3 regions of the Streptomyces sp. NBC_00704 genome follow, and region 1 is predicted to be linked to each of the others. Evidence: riboswitches for the same ligand, from Rfam matches in the RefSeq annotation. Region 1 holds a riboswitch; each other region holds the start of a gene.
The links. Region 1 has a riboswitch for cyclic di-AMP ahead of OG802_RS16840 (M23 family metallopeptidase). Riboswitches for the same ligand answer to the same signal wherever they lie in the genome.

Region 1 (6,499 bases):
TGCCCGCCTACGCGGCCGCCGGCTGGCTCGCACCGGCGGAGCCGTTCGCCCTCGGCTCGATGCGGGCCCGGCGGCTGGCCAGGGAACACGCGGGCCGCCACCTGGGCAAGGCGGCGGCGCGGGAGGTCGCCCGGTACGAGGCGTACGCGACGTCGCTCGCGTTCCTGCGGCACCGGGGCCGGCGCGGGCGCGCCGACGCGGACTTCGTGGTCCGGGAGCGGGAGCTGCTGAACGAGCTGTGGCGCCGCAAGGACGTCGCCCGGCCCGCGCTGGACCACGCGGCCCGCATGACGGCTCCTCCGGTGCCGGTGGTTCCGCCGCCCTGGCCGGTGTACGGGGCTTACGGGTACGGTCCGGGCCACGGTCCGCTCCAGCCGTACGGCCAGGCCACCGGCCCCGGACCGGGCTACGGGTACGGCTACGGGTATCCGCCGGGCGCGGGCTACGCGGGCCCGGCCGACCCGTCCGGGCCGCCCCCCGGCTACGGCGGCGGCGGCCCCGGTCACCCCGCGGGCCCGAGTCCCTTCCCCTACCCGTACCGCTAGCCCACGGGCGCGAGCTGGACCGCGAGCGGCAGCGGGAGCCCGCACAAGACCGAAGCCGCATGAGAAGGGCGAATCCGCTTCAGCCCGAGGACACGATCAGCCCAAGGACCGGGCCAGCCCGAGGACCGGACCGGACCAGCCCAGGGACCGGATCAGCCGGAGCCCGGAACCCGCATCCCGCGTCCCGCACCCCGCAGGACCCCGGATCAGGCCGCAGGCTCCCCGATCAGGCCGAAGCCCGCGTCAGGGTGTCGAGTTCCGTGCTCGTCAGTTCCAGGTCCGCCAGTGCCAGCAGCGCGGGCAGTTGCTCGACCGTGCGGGCGGAGGCGATCGGCGCGGCCACCGTCGGCTGCGCGGCGAGCCAGGCCAGGGCGACCGTGGCGACCTCGGCGTCGTGGGCCCGGGCGACCTCGTCCAGGGCGCTCAGGACCCGGCGTCCCCGCTCCGTGTCGAGGTGCTTGGCGGCGCTGCCGGAACGGGCGCTCCGCACGGTCGTGCCGGGCCGGTACTTGCCGGTGAGGAAGCCGGAGGCCAGCGCGAAGTACGGGACGGCGGCGAGGCCGAAGCGGGCGGCGACGTCCTGGAGGCCGCCCTCGTAGGTGTCGCGCGAGACCAGGTTGTAGTGGGGCTGGAGGGCGACGTACCGGGCCAGGCCCTCGCGGTCGGAGAACTCCAGGGACTCCTGGAGGCGCTCGGGAGAGATGTTGGAGGCGGCGATGTGCCGCACCTTGCCCGCCCGCACCAGCTCGTCGAGCGCGCCGACGATCTCCTCGACCGGCACCTCGGTCTTGTCGAAGTGGGTGTAGTAGAGGTCGATGCGGTCGGTGCCCAGCCGGCGGAGGGAGGCGTCGGCGGCGGCCTTGATGTTGTCGGCGGACAGGCCGGGGAACTCGGGGTGCTGGCTCACCTTGGTGGCGATGACCACGTCGTCGCGGTTGCCCCGCGCCTTCACCCACCTGCCGATGACGATCTCGGACTCACCGCCCGAGTTGCCGTCGACCCAGGCGGAGTAGGAGTCGGCGGTGTCGACGAAGTTGCCGCCGGCGGCCGCGTAGGCGTCGAGCACGGCGAAGGAGGCCGCCTCGTCCGCCGTCCAGCCGAAGACGTTGCCGCCGAGGGCGAGCGGGAAGACCTCGAGGTCGGAGGAGCCGAGAGTGCGCAGAACAGTCATGGTTCAACTCAACGGTCACCACGCCCGCGCCCATTCCGCCCGTACCGCGAAGAACATGTGAACAGCCGCGCCGCACCCGGCACGACCGGGTCTGCCCGGCGCGGCTTCAGGGGTGTACTCGGCGGCGTGTACTCGGCGGCGTGCCGCGCCACATGCTCCAGGGCGCCCGTCCCAGGGCGCCCGTCGGGCACATCCTCAGGGACGTTCCGGACGGGCGCCCCAGGGGTGTCTCAGGGGTTGAGGCCCTTGCCGCGCAGCCAGGCCGCCGGGTCGATGCCGGTGGGGTTGCCGTCCGGGTGCACCTCGAGGTGGAGGTGGGCGCCGGTGACGTTGCCGGTCGCGCCCACGCGGCCGATCACGTCACCGGTGGCCACTTTCTGGCCGACGCTGACGTTGATCGACGACTGGTGGCAGAACCACAGCTCGGTGCCGTCGTCCAGAGTGAGGATGGTGCGGTAGCCGTAGGAACCGGCCCAGCCCGCCTCGGTGACGGTGGCGCTGTGGACAGCCTTGATGAGGGTGCCGGTGGGCGCGGCGAAGTCGAGACCGGTGTGGTAGCCGGAGGACCAGAGGGAGCCGGCCTGCCCGAAGGTCGAGGTGATCGTGTACGAGGAGGTCGGCAGCGTGTACTGCTTGGCCAGCTCGGCGAGACGCGCGGCCTCGGCCTTCTCGGCGGCTTCCTCGGCGGCCTTCTTCTTCGCGGCGGCGGCCTTGGCGCGCGCTTCCTTCTCGGCCTTGGCGACGGCGTCGGCCTCGGCCTTCTTCGCGTCGGCCGCCGCCTTGACCTCGTACTGGGTGTGCTGCGACTCGACCTGCGCCATGATCCGGCTGCGCAGGGCCTCGCCCGCGTCGGCGGCGCCGCTGTCGTCGGCGTCGGTGGTGTCGACGGCGGTCTCGGACCCGAAGGCGCTCAGGGCGGACGCGGTCTCCGGGGCGGGTTCGTCGTCGGAGATGAGGGAGCCGACGTTCGGCAGGTCCGGTATCGAGATGGAGACCGGGGCCTTGCCGGTGTTGGCGCTGGCCATCCCGCCCGCGCTGACCGCGGCTATGACGCCGACGCCGAGGACGGTGGAGCTGCGGGCGAACCCGCCGCCGCGCTGCTTGGCGACCCGGTGCTTGCCCCGGACCGGGCGGACGGAGTCCGCGGTGGGGTTCCACTCCTCCCAGGGACCCTCGTCGGTGCGGTGGTCGCCGTAGCCGAAGGAGTCGGCGGACCACTGGCTCGGCGCGTACGGGGCCTCGGGGGCAGGCGGGTTGGACGCCACGAGGGCGCGCTCCTTTCCTTCCGTCGCCTACCGGGTTAGCTGACGGGTTCGGAGCGGGAAGGTCTCCTACGCGCGTATACCGGTCGTGGACTCTGCGAGTTCACGACGGCTTCCGCGTGATTCACCCCAAGGTGGTGGTTCCCCGGTTCCCTTGCGGGATTCGGCGCGTGCGCACGGAGCCGGCTCTGGTGCCGGCTGGGACGGCCGCGCTGCGTTATCGAACGTTAATAGACCCGGGGGTGGGTTTCCAAGCTCTTCTGCTTGATCAACAACATTTCCGACCTGGACTTTCAGGCCATCAGCGGCCGAAAACGGGCGAGTTGACCCCGGCCTCGCACGCCCCCGTGGCCACAGGCGTTCTGACGGCGACTCAGCACCCGTGCACAGGGCGGCCGTACGGTCACGCACCGTGAGGGGGAGGTTCGGGGGAAACGCACCGAGGGCCGGAACCCTTTCGGATTCCGGCCCTCGGCCTTCAGTAGCGGGGACAGGATTTGAACCTGCGACCTCTGGGTTATGAGCCCAGCGAGCTACCGAGCTGCTCCACCCCGCGTCGTTGTGACTCCAGTCTACGCTACTTCCGGGGCCCCGATGACCACGCTCCCGGACGCCTCACATCAGGGCGCCTCACACCAGGTGCCGGTTGGGGGCCTTCGCCCGCTCCTCGTACTCCGGCAGGAGGAGGACGTCGACGCCCGCGGCCGTCAGCAGACCGGCGCCGTCCGCCTCGGTCACGAAGGTGTCCGGCTCCCGCCAGGCCGTGACCACCCGGCGCACGCCCGCGTCGAGGATGAGCCGGGCGCAGGGGGCGGGCCGGGAGGAGCGGCGGGCGCAGGGTTCGAGGCTGCTGTAGACGGTGGCCGTGCGCAGGCGCGGGTCGGCGGGGCCGAGCTTGGCGAGGGCGGCCTCCTCGGCGTGCGCGAGCGGGTCGCCGGCCTCGCGGGAGTGCCCGCGGGCGAGTTCCGTCCCGTCGGCGGCGACGATCACCGCGCCGACGCTGAACGCCGTGTCCGAGGGCGGGCACTGGGCGGCCAGCTCGCAGGCCAGGGCGAGCCAGTGCCGGTCGGCCGCGGCGGCGAGCGGTCCGGCGCCGGGGGCGGTGGGCTCGTAGCGGTGCAGGACGACGTCCTCGATGCGCCGGGTCTCCACCAGGCGCAGGCGTCCGCCCTGGTAGCCGCCGGGCCCGAAGAGGCGGGGCGCGTCCGGGTCGCCCACGAACAGCGGGGCGAGGACGAGCTGGAGTTCGTCGGCGAGCCCCTGCAAGAGCAGCTGGGTGTGGACGGTTCCGCCGCCCTCGACCATGAGGCGTCGCACGCCGAGTTCGTCGTGGAGGTGGGTGAGGAGGCGGCGCCAGTCCAGTTCGGGGCCGAGCGGGACGAGGTCGGCGGCGATGCCGAGCGCGCGGGCCCGTTCGGCGCCCTTGTCCGTCGTGTACAGGGCCTTCGCGCCGCCCGTGTGCCAGAAGTTCGCGTCGGGGTCCAGGTCGCCGGAGCCGCTGACGGTGACCTTGAGGGGGTACGGGGGCCGTCCGGCGGCGACGCGGGCGGCGCGGCGCTCGGGGGAGTTCACGAGGAGGCGGGGGTTGTCGGCGCGGATCGTGCCGGCGCCGATGAGGACGGCGTCCACGGAGGCCCGTACGGCGTCGACGCGGTCGAAGTCGGCGGGGCTCGAGAGCAGCAGCCGCTCGGGGCCGGTGTCGTCCAGGTAGCCGTCGAGGGAGACGGCGGCGGACAGCAGGACGTACGGGTACGGCATCGACGTGCTCCCGGGCTATGTCTTCCGACGGCGATCTTGGTTCAAGTTTGAAACAAACCTACACTGGGGGCATGACGACCCGCTGGCTCACCCCCGAGGAGCAGCGCGCCTGGCGCGCGTACGTTGCCGGCTACCTCCTGCTGGAGGACGCGATCGACCGGCAGCTCCAGCAGGACGCGGGCATGCCCCACCCGTACTACTCCATCCTCGCCAACCTCTCCGAGACCCCGGAGCGGCGGCTGCGGATGACCGATCTCGCGGAGCGGCTGAAGATCACCCGCAGCCGGCTGACCTACGCGGTGTCCCGGCTGGAGAAGGACGGGCTGGTGAGGCGCGAGGAGTGCCGCTGGGACAAGCGCGGCACCGTCGCGGCGCTGACCGACGAGGGCATGGCGGTGCTGCGGGACGCGGCCCCCGGCCATGTCGCGACCGTCCGGGCCGCCCTGTTCGACCGGCTCACCCCCGAGCAGGTGGGGCAGTTGGAGGAGATCTTCACGCAGGTCGCCCGGGGGTTCCAGGGCGACGGGGAGAACGAGGCGGCGCCCGAGGACCTCCCCTGGCGCCGGCGTTCGACGCCCTGCTCCGGGACGCAGTGAGCCGCGTCACACGACCGTTGCTTCAAATTTCAAGCATGGGGTAGGGTCTCGTCTCGTCGGATGTGCTTCAAATCTGAAGCAGTAGCCGACACGGCACCACCGCATCACGGCATCACCGCATCACCGCATCACCACGTCATTCGCCCCCGGACCCGGGAGACCCGCATGCCCGACACCCCCGCCGCCACCCCGCGCGCCCGCGTCCGGGTTCCGCTGCGCTTCCACGACGGCTACTCGGTCGACGCCGAACTCGTCACCTTCCACGGGCTGACCGACAGCCTGGAGCACGTCGCCGTCGTGCTCGGCGACCCCGCGCCCGGCGCCACCCCGCTGGTCCGGCTGCACTCCGAATGCCTCACCGGCGACGCGTTCGGCTCCGCCCGCTGCGACTGCGGCCCCCAACTGCGCGAGGCCGTCGAGCGGATAGCGGCGACGGGCGGCGTCCTGCTCTACCTCCGCCAGGAGGGGCGCGGCATCGGCCTCTACAACAAGCTCGACGCGTACGCACTCCAGGACCAGGGCCTGGACACCTACGCCGCGAATGCCGCCCTCGGCCTGCCCGAGGACGACCGCGACTACACGGCCGCCGCCCAGATGCTGCGCGCCCTCGGCATCACCAGCCTGGACCTGCTGTCCAACAACCCCGACAAGGCCGAGCAGTTGCGGGGCCTGGGCATCGACGTCCACGACCGCGTGCCCACCGGCGTCTTCACCACCCCGCACAACGTGCGCTACCTGCGCGCGAAGGTCCTCCAGACCCAGCACACCCTGCCGCTGGCCTCCCTCACCGGCCTCAGCGCGGTCTGACGCCTCCGGCGTCCGGCGCGGGCAGGCGCGAACCCCGGGACTCCGCGACGCGCAGGGCGTCGGCCAGGCACTCCGCGAGCCGCAGACCGGCGTACCGCACCTCGGTGTACGGAGACGCGGGGTCGTCCAGCAGCGGACGGGCGAGCCCGAGCACCTCGACGGCCGTGGCGAGCTGCTCGGCCTCCAACTCGTCGGCGAGCCGGGACAGGCGGCTGCCCTGGTCGTCGGTCACCAGGTAGCAGGGCTTGCCGTCGGGGGACGACCAGGGCAACAACCGAGGGGGCGGGGAGGACGCCGGATTCGTCACGCGGCCACCTCCTGCGCGCCGATCAGGCGACGACGCTGCTGAAGCGCGGTTTC
Region 2 (6,499 bases), 880 kb from region 1:
AGCCCGCCCGGTGGACCACCGCGTCGCAGAGTTCCATCAGGGCGGCCTTGGCGTCGCACTCCCGCAGCGGCGCCAGCGCGGCGCGCGCGTCCTTGGCGTACCGCACGGTGTCCCGGCGGGCCTGCTCCAGGGCCGGGTGGGCCCGGAGCGCGCCGAGGGCCTCGTCGAGGCGGGCGTCGTCGCTGAGGTCGGAGTCCAGCAGCTCGCACAGCGCGATGTCCTCGGGCAGCGCCAGCCGCGCCGCGCGCTCACGCAGCCGCAGCACCGGCAGCGTGGGCACGCCCTCGCGCAGGTCCGTGCCGGGCGTCTTGCCCGACTCGCGCGAGTCGGACGCGATGTCCAGGACGTCGTCCGCGAGCTGGAACGCGACGCCCAGCCGCTCGCCGTACTGCGTCAGGACGTCGACGACCGTCTCGTCGGCGCCCGACATCATCGCCCCGAACCGGCAGGCCACCGCCACCAGCGAGCCCGTCTTGCCGCCGAGGACGTCGAGGTAGTGATCGACCGGATCCCGGCCGTCCGTCGGACCGGCCGTCTCCAGGATCTGGCCGGTGACCAGCCGCTCGAACGCCTCCGCCTGCACCCGCACCGCCTCCGGGCCGAGGTCGGCCAGGATGTGGGAGGCGCGGGCGAAGAGGAAGTCGCCCGTGAGGACGGCGACGGAGTTCCCCCAGCGGGCGTTGGCGCTGGGCACCCCGCGCCGCACGGCGGCCTCGTCCATCACGTCGTCGTGGTACAGGGTGGCCAGGTGGGTCAGCTCCACCACCACGGCCGACGGCACGACACCCGGCGCGTGCTTGTCCCCGAACTGCGACGCGAGCACCACGAGCAGCGGCCGGAACCGCTTCCCGCCCGCCCGCACGAGGTGCTGTGCCGCCTCCGTGATGAAGGGGACCTCACTCTTGGTGGCCTCGAGCAAGCCTTCCTCGACAGCCGCCAATCCGGCCTGGACATCGGCTTCCAGAGCCTGGTCCCGCACGCTCAGCCCGAACGGCCCGACGACGGTCACGAGGGGTCTCCTGTCTGCTGGTGTCCACTGGCGATTACGCGGTTTGTCGATAGGTCGCTGCCACCACTCAAGTCAGCGTATCCGGTCACGTTTCGATCACCGATAGCCCCCACGTCCCCCGGGCTCGAATGGGCTCGCCCGGGAACCGTCTCCGTCGGGCGGGGCGGCACCGGATTCCACCCGCCGAGTTCCTGATCAGCTCGTACGGTCGGACACCCGCCGGAACACCCATCGGATTGCCCCGGCGCCGCGAATCATGCGGCCGCACGCGGCCACCCCCGGCCACAGACCCGCACAAGCCCGACCACAGACCCGCACACGCCGGACCACACACCCGAACACTCCGGGCCGCAGATCCGCACACACCGGACGCCGGACCCGCACAGGCCGGGTCGCAGATCCCCACCCGCGGACGTCGGACCCGCACCCGCCGGACGACGAACCCGCACACACCCGCCCCGCCGGACGCTCACGCAGGAGCACGGTCCCGCACGCGCGCGCAGGCCCCAGTGCGGGCTCACGCTCCTCACGCGGACCCACACTCCCGCACCTCCCGCCGGACCCGACCCGCACCGATCCACCCCACCCCACCCCGCCCGGCGTGACGACTGTCACGCGCCCCCCTCCGTGACCGTCGCCCACTCCCCGCCCCCGGCGGGACGGTGCCGCCTCCCCGAAAGGGCGGAGCGCCCTTCCGAGGAAGGGCGGAGCGGCTCCCCCCGAGGGACGGCGCGGCGCGACGTGGCGCGACATGGCGGACGACAACTCATCGACATTCGTTTGACGACGAGTTGGGGCTAATGCCCGTTTCGCCGCCCTTGTGGACCCAGGTGAGTTGGCTCACTCCCCGAGACCGGTCACCCCTCGCCCGTCCTTCACCGATTCTCCGCACGCCTCAAGCAAGTTGACCCTTTGCACCCACAAAGGATCAAGCACCCCATAGACCACAGACCAAGGTCAATAGGGGTGATCTGTGAATCCGGTACTTGTTCCGGACATGTGCTCTCGCATACGTTCCCGGCCTGTCGGGCGGACGCCTAATCCTGCCGCCGCCCATGACACCCATCGAGAACGCACGGCAGGAGCGGGGGAACCAGGTAAGTCGCCGCAACGGATGTTCCTGACGTCCCGGATGTTTTCCGGACGTTTCGGGCAGCCCGTCGTGGCTCGGGGTGAAGTCGCGACCGTCAGGACGCGACCGGGCAGCTCCCCGCCCGAACCCGACAGCTCACCTCGCAGGCGCTGGAGAGGAAAACCGTCATGCCCGCTGCTGCTCACCGCCGCACCCGCACCGCCCGCCTCGCCCGCAAGCTCGCCGTCGCCGGCACCGGAGTCGCCGTGCTGGCACTCCCGCTGATCGGCGCCACCACCGCCTCCGCCGCGACCCCGACCGTCGCGACCGCCACCAGCCTGGGGTACTCCAACAACCTCGACGGGTGGATCCGCGCCTCGCTGCACGTCATGTCGCAGCACGGCATCCCGGGGACGTACAACGGCATCTACCGCAACGTCATCCGCGAGTCGTCCGGCAACCCCTACGCCATCAACCTGTGGGACTCCAACGCGGCCGCGGGCATTCCCTCCAAGGGACTGCTCCAGGTCATCGACCCGACCTTCCGCGCCTACCACGTCGACGGCACGTCCTGGGACTCCTACGACCCGGTCGCGAACATCACCGCCGCCTGCAACTACGCGGCCGCCCGCTACGGCTCCATCGACAACGTCTTCAGCGCGTACTGACAGCCGGCCCCCGGCACTCGGCTCCCGGCACTCGGCCCCCGGCGCGTTCGCGCGTGACACATGACGCCTGACACCTGACGTCCGGCGCGTGAACAACGCATCGAGCGCCGGGCGCACCGCCCGTGCCGAGCGCGCGGGGCCCGGCTCAGGGAAACAGTCTTTCGAGGACGACGGCCACGCCGTCGTCCTCGTTCGACGTCGTGACCTCGTCGGCCATCGCCTTGAGTTCCGGGTGCGCGTTGGCCATCGCGACACCGCGCGCCGCCCAGTCGAACATCGGGATGTCGTTGGGCATGTCCCCGAAGGCGACGGTGTCCTCGGGCCGCAGCCCCAGGTGTTCGGCGGCCAGCGCCAGCCCGGTCGCCTTGGTGACCCCGCAGGGCTGGAGTTCCACCGTGCCCGGCCCCGACATGGTGACCGTGGCGAGCGAGCCGACCACCGAGCGGGCCGTCGCCGCCAACTCGTCGTCGGACAGGAACGGGTGGCGCAGCAGCACCTTGCTGATCGGCTCGCACCACAGGTCGTCGCGGCGGGCGACGCGCAGAGCGGGCAGCGTGGGGTGCGGCATCCGGTAGCCCGGCTCGATGAGCGTCAGCCCGTCGACGCCGTCCTGGTCGACGGCCGCGTACAGCTGCCCGACCTCCGCCTCGATCTTGCCGAGCGCCGTCTCGGCCAGCTCCCGGTCCAGGGTGACCGACCACAGCAGACGGTCCGCGCCGGCGTCGTACAGCTGCGCGCCCTGTCCGCACACCGCGAGCCCCCTGCTGTGCAGACGGTCGAGCAGCGGCCGCACGCGGGGCGCGGGACGTCCCGTCACCACCAGGTGGCGTGCACCGGCGGCCGCCACCCGCGCGAGCGCGTCGAGGGACCGGTCGGAGAAGGTGTCGTCGCCGCGGAGCAGCGTTCCGTCCAGGTCGGTGGCGATGAGGGAGTACGCGGTGCGCGCGGCATATGCGGTGGGTGCGGCCATGATCAGAGAATACGGACCCCGCACCGCCCTGGTTCGACGGGAACCGAACAGCGACCGGGTCCGGTCCGGTTCTGCCAACTCCCCTTCGGCGACTGACCGTCGGTGGTTGACGACCGGCTCGAAGAAGCGCCTTCCGGCACCCGCCCGGCCGGGGCGTCGCGTGGTCCGCCGCGCCCGCAGCGCCTCCCCCACCTCCCCCGCCACCGCCGGCGCGTCCGTCCGGGCCGCCTCGACGGGCCCGCCCCCGTGCCGCTTCCCCGAGGTCGGCCGTAACGTGTGGCCCGGCTCGGCGCACCCGCGGCATCCGCGCGGAATCGGCGGGCTCACCTGGCGAGCACCACAGAGCGCACGAACACGAAAGAGAGGCAGTACCCGATGCCCCCCTTCGACCTTGCCGAGGGCGATCCCTTCGGTCCGCACAACCTGCCGTACGGCGTCTTCTCGCTGCCGGGCTCCACCGAGCGGACCGTCGGCGTCCGCCTCGGCGACCACGTCCTCGACGCGGGTGCGGCGGCCCGCGCGCTCGGCTCGTCCCACGCCGCGCTGCTCGCGGCGCCGACCCTCAACCCGCTGATGGCGGCGGGCCGTCCGGTCTGGACGCAGGTGCGTCGCGAGCTGACGGAGTGGGTGACGAGCCCGGCGCACCGAGCCACCGTCGAACCGCTCTTCCGGCCCCTGTCCGCCGTGACACTGCACCTCCCCTTCCAGGTCGCCGACTACGTCGACTTCTACTCCTCCGAGCACCACGCCCGTAACGTCGGCGCGATCTTCCGCCCGGACACCGCCGACACGCTGCTGCCCAACTGGAAGCACCTGCCGATCGGTTACCACGGACGGTCCGGCACGGTCGTCGTCTCCGGCACGGACGTCGTACGGCCCTCGGGCCAGCGCAAGGCCCCCTCCGACCCGGCCCCCGTCTTCGGCCCCTCCGTGCGGCTCGACATCGAGGCCGAGGTCGGATTCGTGGTCGGGACGCCCTCGCCGCAGGGCAGCCCGGTCGCCATGAGCGACTTCCGGGAGCACGTGTTCGGCCTGTGCCTGCTCAACGACTGGTCGGCCCGTGACCTCCAGGCATGGGAGTACGTCCCGCTCGGCCCGTTCCTGGCCAAGTCGTTCGCCACCTCCGTCTCGGCGTGGATCACCCCGCTGGAGGCGCTGGACGCCGCGCGAGTGGCTCCCCCGGCGCGCACCCACGCCCTCCTGCCCTACCTGGACGACGCGGCCGCCGAGCCCGCCGGCTACGACCTGCGGATCTCCGTCGCGCTGAACGGTCACACCATCTCCGAGCCGCCCTTCGCCACCATGTACTGGACGGCCGCCCAGCAGCTCGCCCACCTCACCGTCAACGGCGCCTCCCTGCGCACCGGCGACCTGTACGGCTCGGGCACGGTCAGCGGCCCGGAGCCGGACCAGCGCGGTTCTCTCCTGGAGATGACCTGGAACGGCCGCGACCCGCTCGAACTCCCCGACGGCAAGAGGACGTTCCTGGAGGACGGCGACATCGTGACCCTCTCCGCCCAGGCCCCCGGCCCGGACGGCACCCCGGTGGGCCTGGGCGAGGTGAGCGGACGAGTGACCGCCGGATAGACCCCAGGCCCCGGGTAGGCAGTCACGCAGGTAGCGCCCAACCGGCCGCAGCCTCTCCCGGCCCCCGTCCGGGGCCGGCTTCGAACCGGAGCGCCTTCGTGGGCTGACTCGCGGGGGTGTCCGCCGTCATACTGGCGGCGGGCACGGTCCTCGGGCCGGGCCCGCCGCCCGTGGCGGAACCGCGCGCGTGAGCGAGCGGTACGCCCCGCGCGACCGGCACGCCCCCTTCCCGACCAGGATCCGGAGCCCGTGGCATGACTGTCTGCCTGCTCCTGCTGAGCGTCGTCGCGCTGACGGCCGCCGTGCCGGTCCCGCGTGCGCTCACCCGCTCCGCCTGGCCCGAGCGGGAGCCGGTGGTGGGGCTGTGGGTGTGGCAGTGCCTGGTCGCCACCGTCCTGCTGTGCTGTCTGACCGCCCTGGTGCTGGGCGCGGCGGCCGTCTTCCACACCGTCCGCGTGCGGGTCTTCGCGCCGGCGCCGCCGTCGGTCACCGAGGCCTACGACCTGTCGGCCTCCCCACCGTGGGCGGCGACCCTCACCCTGCTGCTGGCCTGCGGGGCCGCCTGGACGACCGCGATGCTGGCCCGCGAGCTGTTCGAGGCGCGGCGGCGACGCGGCCGGGAGAGGGCGCTGCTGCGGGAGCGCGCCCCCGACCTGCCCGCCGGTCTGCCGTCGGCCCGCGGCCCGCTCCTCGTCCTGGAGGACGAGTATCCCGACGCCTGGTGGATGCCCGGCAGTCCGGCCCAGCTGATCGTCACGACCGGCGCTCTGCACCGCCTCACCTCCCACCAGCTGGACGCCGTCCTCACCCATGAGCGCGGCCATGCCCGCGCCCACCACGACTGGCTGCTCCACCTGTCCACCGCCCTCGCCACCGGCTTCCCCCGCATCCCGCTCTTCGCCCACTTCTGCGACCAGACCCACCGCCTGGTCGAACTCGCCGCCGACGACACGGCCTCCCGCCGCTGCGGTCACCTGACCACGGCGCTGGCCCTGATCGAGCTGAACCAGCACCGGGGCGTGTTGTCCTGCGCGTCCAGCCGCCGTCTCCTCGGGGAGCGCGTCGACCGCCTCCTCCAGCCACCTCCGCGCCTGCTGCGCAGACAGCGCGCGCTGACGACCACGGCGGCCGCACTGGTGCCCCTGCTGCCCCTACTGATCACGTTCGTCCCCGGCCTGGCCGCACTGACCTGA
Region 3 (6,499 bases), 570 kb from region 1:
TCCGTGACGGACGGCGTCCCCCTCCACCAGCCCGGGCTGGCCCTCGCCACCAAGCTGGTCGCGCGCGCCCGGACGGCGGGACTGGACGTGGCCCTGCCGGCCGCCGACGGCATCGGCTACGAACTGCTCGCCCTCGCCGCCCGCGCCGAGTCCGAGGGCGTGGACCCCGAGGCGGCGCTCCGCGCGGCGACCCGCGCCTACCGCGACGCCATCCGCGCCACCGAAGGCATACCGGAGGAGTAGCACGGCCACCCTTCGCGCCCGCGGCGGGTTGAGCGGGCGTGCGGCGGCGCGGGGCGGGCGTGCGGTGGCTGACCACTTCACGCCGCCTGCCCGGCCCGCCTCCCCGCCCAGCCTCCTCGCCCGCCCCCCTGCCCCGCCGCCCGCCGGAACGTGTCCTCGCTCGCCCCCCGCAGGCCCGCGGAACGCGTCCTCCGGGGTCCGGTTACCGTCGTGGAGTGACCAACCCGCCCCGTCCCCAGGCCGACGTCCCGCCCGCTCCCGAGTTGTTCACCTGGGAGTTCGCCACCGACCCCTACCCCGCCTATGCCTGGCTGCGCGAGCACGCGCCCGTGCATCGCACGCGACTGCCCAGTGGTGTCGAGGCATGGCTGGTCACGCGGTACGCCGACGCGAAGGAGGCTCTCGCCGACCAGCGGCTGTCGAAGAATCCGGCGCACCACGACGAGCCCGCGCACGCGAAGGGGAAGACCGGTATCCCCGGCGAGCGCAAGGCCGAGCTGATGACGCATCTGCTGAACATCGACCCGCCCGACCACACCCGGCTGCGCCGCCTGGTCAGCAAGGCGTTCACGCCCCGCCGGGTCGCCGAGTTCGCGCCCCGGGTGCAGGAGCTGACCGATCAGCTGCTGGACCGGTTCGCGGAGCGGGGCGAGGCCGACCTGATCCACGACTTCGCCTTCCCGCTGCCCATCTACGCCATCTGCGACCTGCTGGGCGTCCCGCGCGAGGACCAGGACGACTTCCGGGACTGGGCGGGCATGATGATCCGGCACGGCGGCGGGCCGCGTGGCGGGGTCGCGCGGTCGGTGAAGAAGATGCGCGGCTATCTGCTGGAGCTCATCCACCGCAAGCGCGCGGAGCTGCCCGCTCGGCCGGCGCCGGGCGAGGACCTCATCTCCGGTCTCATCCGCGCCTCCGACCAGGGTGAGCACCTCACCGAGAACGAGGCCGCCGCCATGGCGTTCATCCTGCTGTTCGCGGGTTTCGAGACGACGGTGAACCTCATCGGCAACGGCGCCTACGCCCTCCTCACCCACCCCGAGCAGCGTGCGCGCCTGCAGAGGTCGCTCGCCGGGGACGACGGCGAGCCCTCCCTGCTGGAGACGGGCATCGAGGAACTCCTGCGCTACGACGGGCCCGTGGAACTGGCGACCTGGCGGTTCGCGACCGAGCCGCTGCGGATCGGCGGGCAGGACATCGCGCCGGGCGACCCCGTCCTCGTCGTCCTCGCGGCGGCGGACCGCGACCCGGCGCGGTTCGCGGACCCCGATGTGCTGGATCTGTCCCGTCGTGACAACCAGCACCTCGGCTACGGCCACGGCATCCACTACTGCCTGGGCGCCCCGCTGGCCCGGCTGGAGGGACGGACCGCGCTCGCCACTCTCCTCACACGGCTGCCCGATCTCCGACTGGCGGCGGATCCGGCCGAGTTGAGGTGGCGGGGCGGGCTCATCATGCGCGGGCTGCGGACGTTGCCGGTGGAGTTCGCTCCGGAACGTTCCGGCTCCGGACAGGCCCGGATCTGAGCGAAAGTCAGCCGGAGTGTGACCGTTCTACGGAGCAAAGGTGACCGGTCCTCAACTCTGTGATCTTCACGTGATCTGCGCGGCATGAACTTGTGACAAGTGATCGTCTGCCTATACGTTCACTCGTCAGCGCGACGGGCCGGTCTCGGACGCCGCGCCGGTCACTGCTGTCCACAGAAAGGCCCTCGCATGCTCTCCGGGAACGGTCGGCACCGTCGCCCCCGTCAGGCTCCGGCCCTCCTCGTCGCGGCCGGGGTGACCGGTTCGGCCATCGCCATCCCGCTGCTGGCCGCCTCCGGCGCCAGCGCCGCCGACGGCACGGTGTGGGACAAGGTGGCGCAGTGCGAGACCGGCGGCTCGTGGAGCGCCGACAAGGGCGACGGCGAGCTCGGCGGTCTGAGCCTCAGCCAGAAGGACTGGGAGACGTACGGGGGGCTCGACTACGCGACCCGTCCCGACCTGGCCAGCCGCAACCAGCAGATCGCGGTGGCGCAGAAGGTGCTCGCGGCGCAGGGCATCGGCGCGTGGGGGACCTGCGGGCTGACGTCCGGCCTCACCAAGGCGAACGGCGCGCTGCCCGTGGACACCGGCCTGGCGGACGACTCCTCCGGCTCGGCCTCCTCCGGACTGTCCGATCTGTCCCGAGGGCTGTCCGGATCGTCCGGTTCCGGGTCGTCGGACTCGACGGGCTCCACCGGCGGTGCGGACGGTTCGGGTGACGGCTCGTCCGGCGCGGACGGATCGTCCGACTCGTCCGACTCGACCACCGATCCCAGCGGTTCGCCCTCGGAGTCCGCTTCCTCCTCTTCCTCGGCTTCATCCTCTTCGTCCCCTTCGGCCTCTTCCTCCGCCGCGGGTGACTCCACCGGCTCCGCCGCGGGCAAGGGGGCGGGTGCTGCGGGCGACGGATCCTCCACGGTCACCCCGGAAGTGAACGAGTCGGACAATTCGGGCCAGGATGTGGGCTCTTGGAGTCTCGTCGACACCGGCTCCCTCGGCGCCGGCCGGCACCGCGGGCCCACCGCCGACGAGGACACGGCCAAGAGCGCCACGAACGTCGCGCCGAGCGGCACCGCCCCCGCCACCGCCGGCCGGCACGCCGCGGCCACCTACGTCGTCCAGGAGGGGGACTCGCTCGCGTCCATCGCCGACTCCCTTGGCCTCGACGGCGGATGGCGCGGCCTGTACGCCGAGAACAAGGACCTCATCGGCGGCGACCCGAGCGACATCGCGCCCGGTCAGACCCTCGACACAGGGGCCTAATAGGGCGCAAAACCCGGTAAATACAGCGGGAGTTCACGTCACGCTTCGCGCCGAATGTCCGGTTTGGTGAAAGTGTGGGATGAGTCTCAGAAGCCCTGATCGTCTTTGAAATTCGGCGGATCACGTGTCTACGGTCGAGGCCGCTCGGCAACCCGAGCCCCGGCCGTCGCAACGCCGAATCCTGCCAGCGGCAGTCCGGGAACAGTCGTCGCGTCAAGCGCCGTAGGCAGGAGCGGGGGACCCAAGGTAAGCGCCGGGACCGGCTGTAGAGGCTGGATCCGGCTTGGGGTGAAGTCACCCCTCCGGGAAGCGATCGCTTCCGTGGAGGAGTGACCGGGCAACTCACACGGCCCGAACCCGACAGCTCACCTCGCAGGCGTCGGTGAGGGGATCCACCATGCTGTTTTCCGCCAAGGGCAAGCACCGTCGTCCGTCCAAGGCCACCCGCGCCGCCGCTCTGGCCGGCGTCACCGGTGTCGCCATCGCCGCCCCGCTGATGGCGGCCGGCAGCGCCTCCGCCGCCACCGCCTCCGAGTGGGACACGGTCGCCCAGTGCGAGTCCGGCGGCAACTGGTCCATCAACACCGGCAACGGCTACTACGGCGGCCTTCAGTTCTCCGCCTCCACCTGGGCCGCGTACGGCGGCACGCAGTACGCCGCGCAGGCCAACCAGGCCTCCAAGTCGCAGCAGATCTCCGTCGCCGAGAAGGTGCTCGCCTCCCAGGGCAAGGGCGCCTGGCCGGTGTGCGGCACGGGCCTGTCCGGCGCCTCGTACAACGGCGGCTCCGACTCCTCGAACTCCTCCGGTTCGTCCAGCTCCTCCAACTCCTCGGACAGCGGCAGCAGCGCCCGCTCGACCGAGAAGCAGAGCGCCTCGCGCTCCACCGACCGTCCGGCCGCCACCAAGAAGTCCAAGACGGTCACCACCCCGACCGGCAAGAAGGTCAAGAAGGGCGACGGCGAGTACAAGGTCGTCAAGGGCGACACCCTCAGCTCCATCGCCGAGAAGCACAAGGTCAAGGGCGGCTGGCACAAGCTGTTCGAGCTGAACAAGGACATCGTCGAGGACGCGAACCTCATCTTCCCGGGCCAGCAGCTGCACCTGAAGTGACAGCCGGCTCCCCGGGAAGCCACAGCTCTCCCACGGCCGAGGCCCGCACACTTCGGGCCTGACGAGGTCCTGATGAAGGCCTGGCGAGGGCCTCATGAGGACCCGGTGAGGGCCGCCCCCGTCCCCACGGGCTCCCCGCTCCGGTGCGTGTTCCCCCGTACGCACCGGAGCGGGGTTTCTCTTTGTCCGGACGCCCGTCCGCGGGCCCCCGTCGGCCTTTCTCGGCCACCCCCTTTGTTCCGGGCGTGAACAATGGGTACGGTCTGTCTGTCCACGGGACGGTCGGTCGGCTGCCGACGGCCCGGGGACGGTTAGGCTCTAGTCGCAAGGCCCGCCGCGGTCCGTCACGGCCCGCGGGCCCCGCACAACCAGCGTCACATCCCAAGAAGGAGATGCTCGTGCCGTCCATCGACGTCGTCGTAGCCCGGGAAATCCTGGACTCCCGAGGCAACCCCACGGTCGAGGTCGAGGTCGGCCTCGACGACGGCAGCACGGGTCGTGCCGCCGTACCGTCCGGCGCTTCCACCGGCGCCTTCGAGGCCGTCGAGCTCCGCGACGGCGACCCCAACCGCTACCACGGCAAGGGTGTCGAGAAAGCCGTCCTCGCCGTCATCGAGCAGATCGGCCCGGAGCTCGTCGGCTACGACGCCACCGAGCAGCGCCTGATCGACCAGGCCATGTTCGACCTGGACGCCACCGACAACAAGGGCTCCCTCGGCGCCAACGCCATCCTCGGCGTCTCGCTCGCCGTCGCCCACGCCGCCTCCGAGGCCAGCGACCTGCCGCTGTTCCGCTACCTGGGCGGCCCGAACGCGCACCTGCTGCCCGTTCCGATGATGAACATCCTGAACGGCGGCTCGCACGCCGACTCCAACGTGGACATCCAGGAGTTCATGATCGCCCCGATCGGCGCGGAGTCCTTCTCCGAGGCGCTGCGCTGGGGCGCCGAGGTCTACCACACCCTCAAGAAGGTGCTGAAGACCAAGGGCCTGTCCACCGGTCTCGGCGACGAGGGCGGCTTCGCCCCGAACCTGGAGTCCAACCGCGCCGCGCTCGACCTCATCATCGAGGCCATCCAGCAGGCCGGTTACGTCCCCGGCGAGCAGATCGCGCTCGCCCTCGACGTGGCCGCGTCCGAGTTCTACAAGGACGGCGCGTACGAGTTCGAGGGCAAGTCCCGCTCGGCCGCCGAGATGACCGAGTACTACGAGGAGCTCGTCTCCGCGTATCCGCTGGTCTCCATCGAGGACCCGCTGTTCGAGGACGACTGGGCCGGCTGGAAGGTCATCACCGACAAGCTGGGCGACAAGGTCCAGATCGTCGGCGACGACCTCTTCGTCACCAACCCCGAGCGCCTCGCCCGCGGCATCGAGGAGGGCTCCGCGAACGCCCTGCTCGTCAAGGTCAACCAGATCGGCTCGCTGACCGAGACGCTGGACGCCGTCGAGATGGCCCAGCGCAACGGCTTCAAGTGCATGATGTCCCACCGCTCCGGCGAGACCGAGGACGTCACCATCGCCGACCTCGCCGTCGCGGTGAACTGCGGCCAGATCAAGACCGGCGCCCCGGCCCGCTCGGACCGCGTCGCCAAGTACAACCAGCTGCTGCGCATCGAGGAGATCCTCGACGACGCCGCCGTGTACGCCGGCCGCAGCGCCTTCCCCCGGTTCCGCTCCGCGAACCAGTAGGACAGGCCCAAGGCGCGGCAGCGGCGCGGCGCCGACCCCACGGGTCAAGGCTCCGCCAGTCGTACGTACGTCCCCGTACTCGGTCCCGTACCGTGTGCGGGGACGTACGCACGTGAAGGGGAGGCGGAGCACATGCCCGTGAGGGACCGGGACCGGTTCTCCACCGCGACCAGGATCAAGCTGCTCGGCGAGCAGACCGCGGCCCGGGTCTACCGCTCCCAGACGAAGCGCCAGGCCCGCCGCTCACGGCTCACCGGGCGCGCCGCCCTGCTGGCGCTCGTCCTGTGCACGCTGATCGTGGCCCTGGCCTACCCGATGCGCCAGTACGTCTCCCAGCGCGCCGAGGTGGCCGATCTGCAACGCGAGAAGCAGCAGGCCGGCGAGCGCGTGCGGCAGCTGCGCGACCTGAAGGCGCGCTGGCAGGACGACGCGTACGCCGAGCAGCAGATCCGACAGCGGCTGCACTACGTGCTGCCGGGGGAGACCGGCTACATCGTCGTCGACCCGGACGCGGCCCGGCAGTCCCGCGCCGAGCTGGGGGCGGCGGACCGCCCCTGGTACTCGAACGTCTGGGACGGGGTCGACTCGTCGGACGCCTCCGACCAGTGACCGACCGATAGAAAGACAGGCATGGAAACAGCCCCGCCGACCACTCCGCGCACCGAGCC

Region 2: linked by a shared signal. The riboswitch ahead of OG802_RS20830 (transglycosylase SLT domain-containing protein) and the one ahead of OG802_RS16840 (M23 family metallopeptidase) in region 1 are both predicted to bind cyclic di-AMP.
Region 3: linked by a shared signal. The riboswitch ahead of OG802_RS14415 (transglycosylase family protein) and the one ahead of OG802_RS16840 (M23 family metallopeptidase) in region 1 are both predicted to bind cyclic di-AMP.

Annotation. Positions count from the first base shown of each region.
Region 1 is NZ_CP109000.1:3,874,739-3,881,237, forward strand. It holds gene OG802_RS16830 (PrsW family intramembrane metalloprotease) at 1-545, shown strand, start outside; gene OG802_RS16835 (aldo/keto reductase) at 772-1,716, opposite strand; gene OG802_RS16840 (M23 family metallopeptidase) at 1,947-2,981, opposite strand; cyclic di-AMP (ydaO/yuaA leader) riboswitch at 2,991-3,157, opposite strand; tRNA gene OG802_RS16845 (tRNA-Met) at 3,461-3,534, opposite strand; gene OG802_RS16850 (dihydrofolate reductase family protein) at 3,609-4,736, opposite strand; gene OG802_RS16855 (MarR family winged helix-turn-helix transcriptional regulator) at 4,808-5,332, shown strand; gene OG802_RS16860 (GTP cyclohydrolase II) at 5,498-6,139, shown strand; gene OG802_RS16865 (hypothetical protein) at 6,126-6,446, opposite strand; gene OG802_RS16870 (hypothetical protein) at 6,443-6,499, opposite strand, start outside.
Region 2 is NZ_CP109000.1:4,755,904-4,762,402, reverse strand. It holds gene OG802_RS20835 (polyprenyl synthetase family protein) at 1-1,009, opposite strand, end outside; cyclic di-AMP (ydaO/yuaA leader) riboswitch at 2,050-2,266, shown strand; gene OG802_RS20830 (transglycosylase SLT domain-containing protein) at 2,270-2,749, shown strand; gene OG802_RS20825 (HAD family hydrolase) at 2,895-3,719, opposite strand; gene fahA (fumarylacetoacetase) at 4,095-5,306, shown strand; gene OG802_RS20815 (M56 family metallopeptidase) at 5,561-6,499, shown strand.
Region 3 is NZ_CP109000.1:3,306,342-3,312,840, reverse strand. It holds gene OG802_RS14430 (nucleoside triphosphate pyrophosphohydrolase) at 1-243, shown strand, start outside; gene OG802_RS14425 (cytochrome P450 family protein) at 459-1,769, shown strand; gene OG802_RS14420 (transglycosylase family protein) at 1,959-3,032, shown strand; cyclic di-AMP (ydaO/yuaA leader) riboswitch at 3,241-3,426, shown strand; gene OG802_RS14415 (transglycosylase family protein) at 3,430-4,143, shown strand; gene eno (phosphopyruvate hydratase) at 4,536-5,831, shown strand; gene OG802_RS14405 (FtsB family cell division protein) at 5,964-6,440, shown strand; gene OG802_RS14400 (DUF501 domain-containing protein) at 6,462-6,499, shown strand, end outside.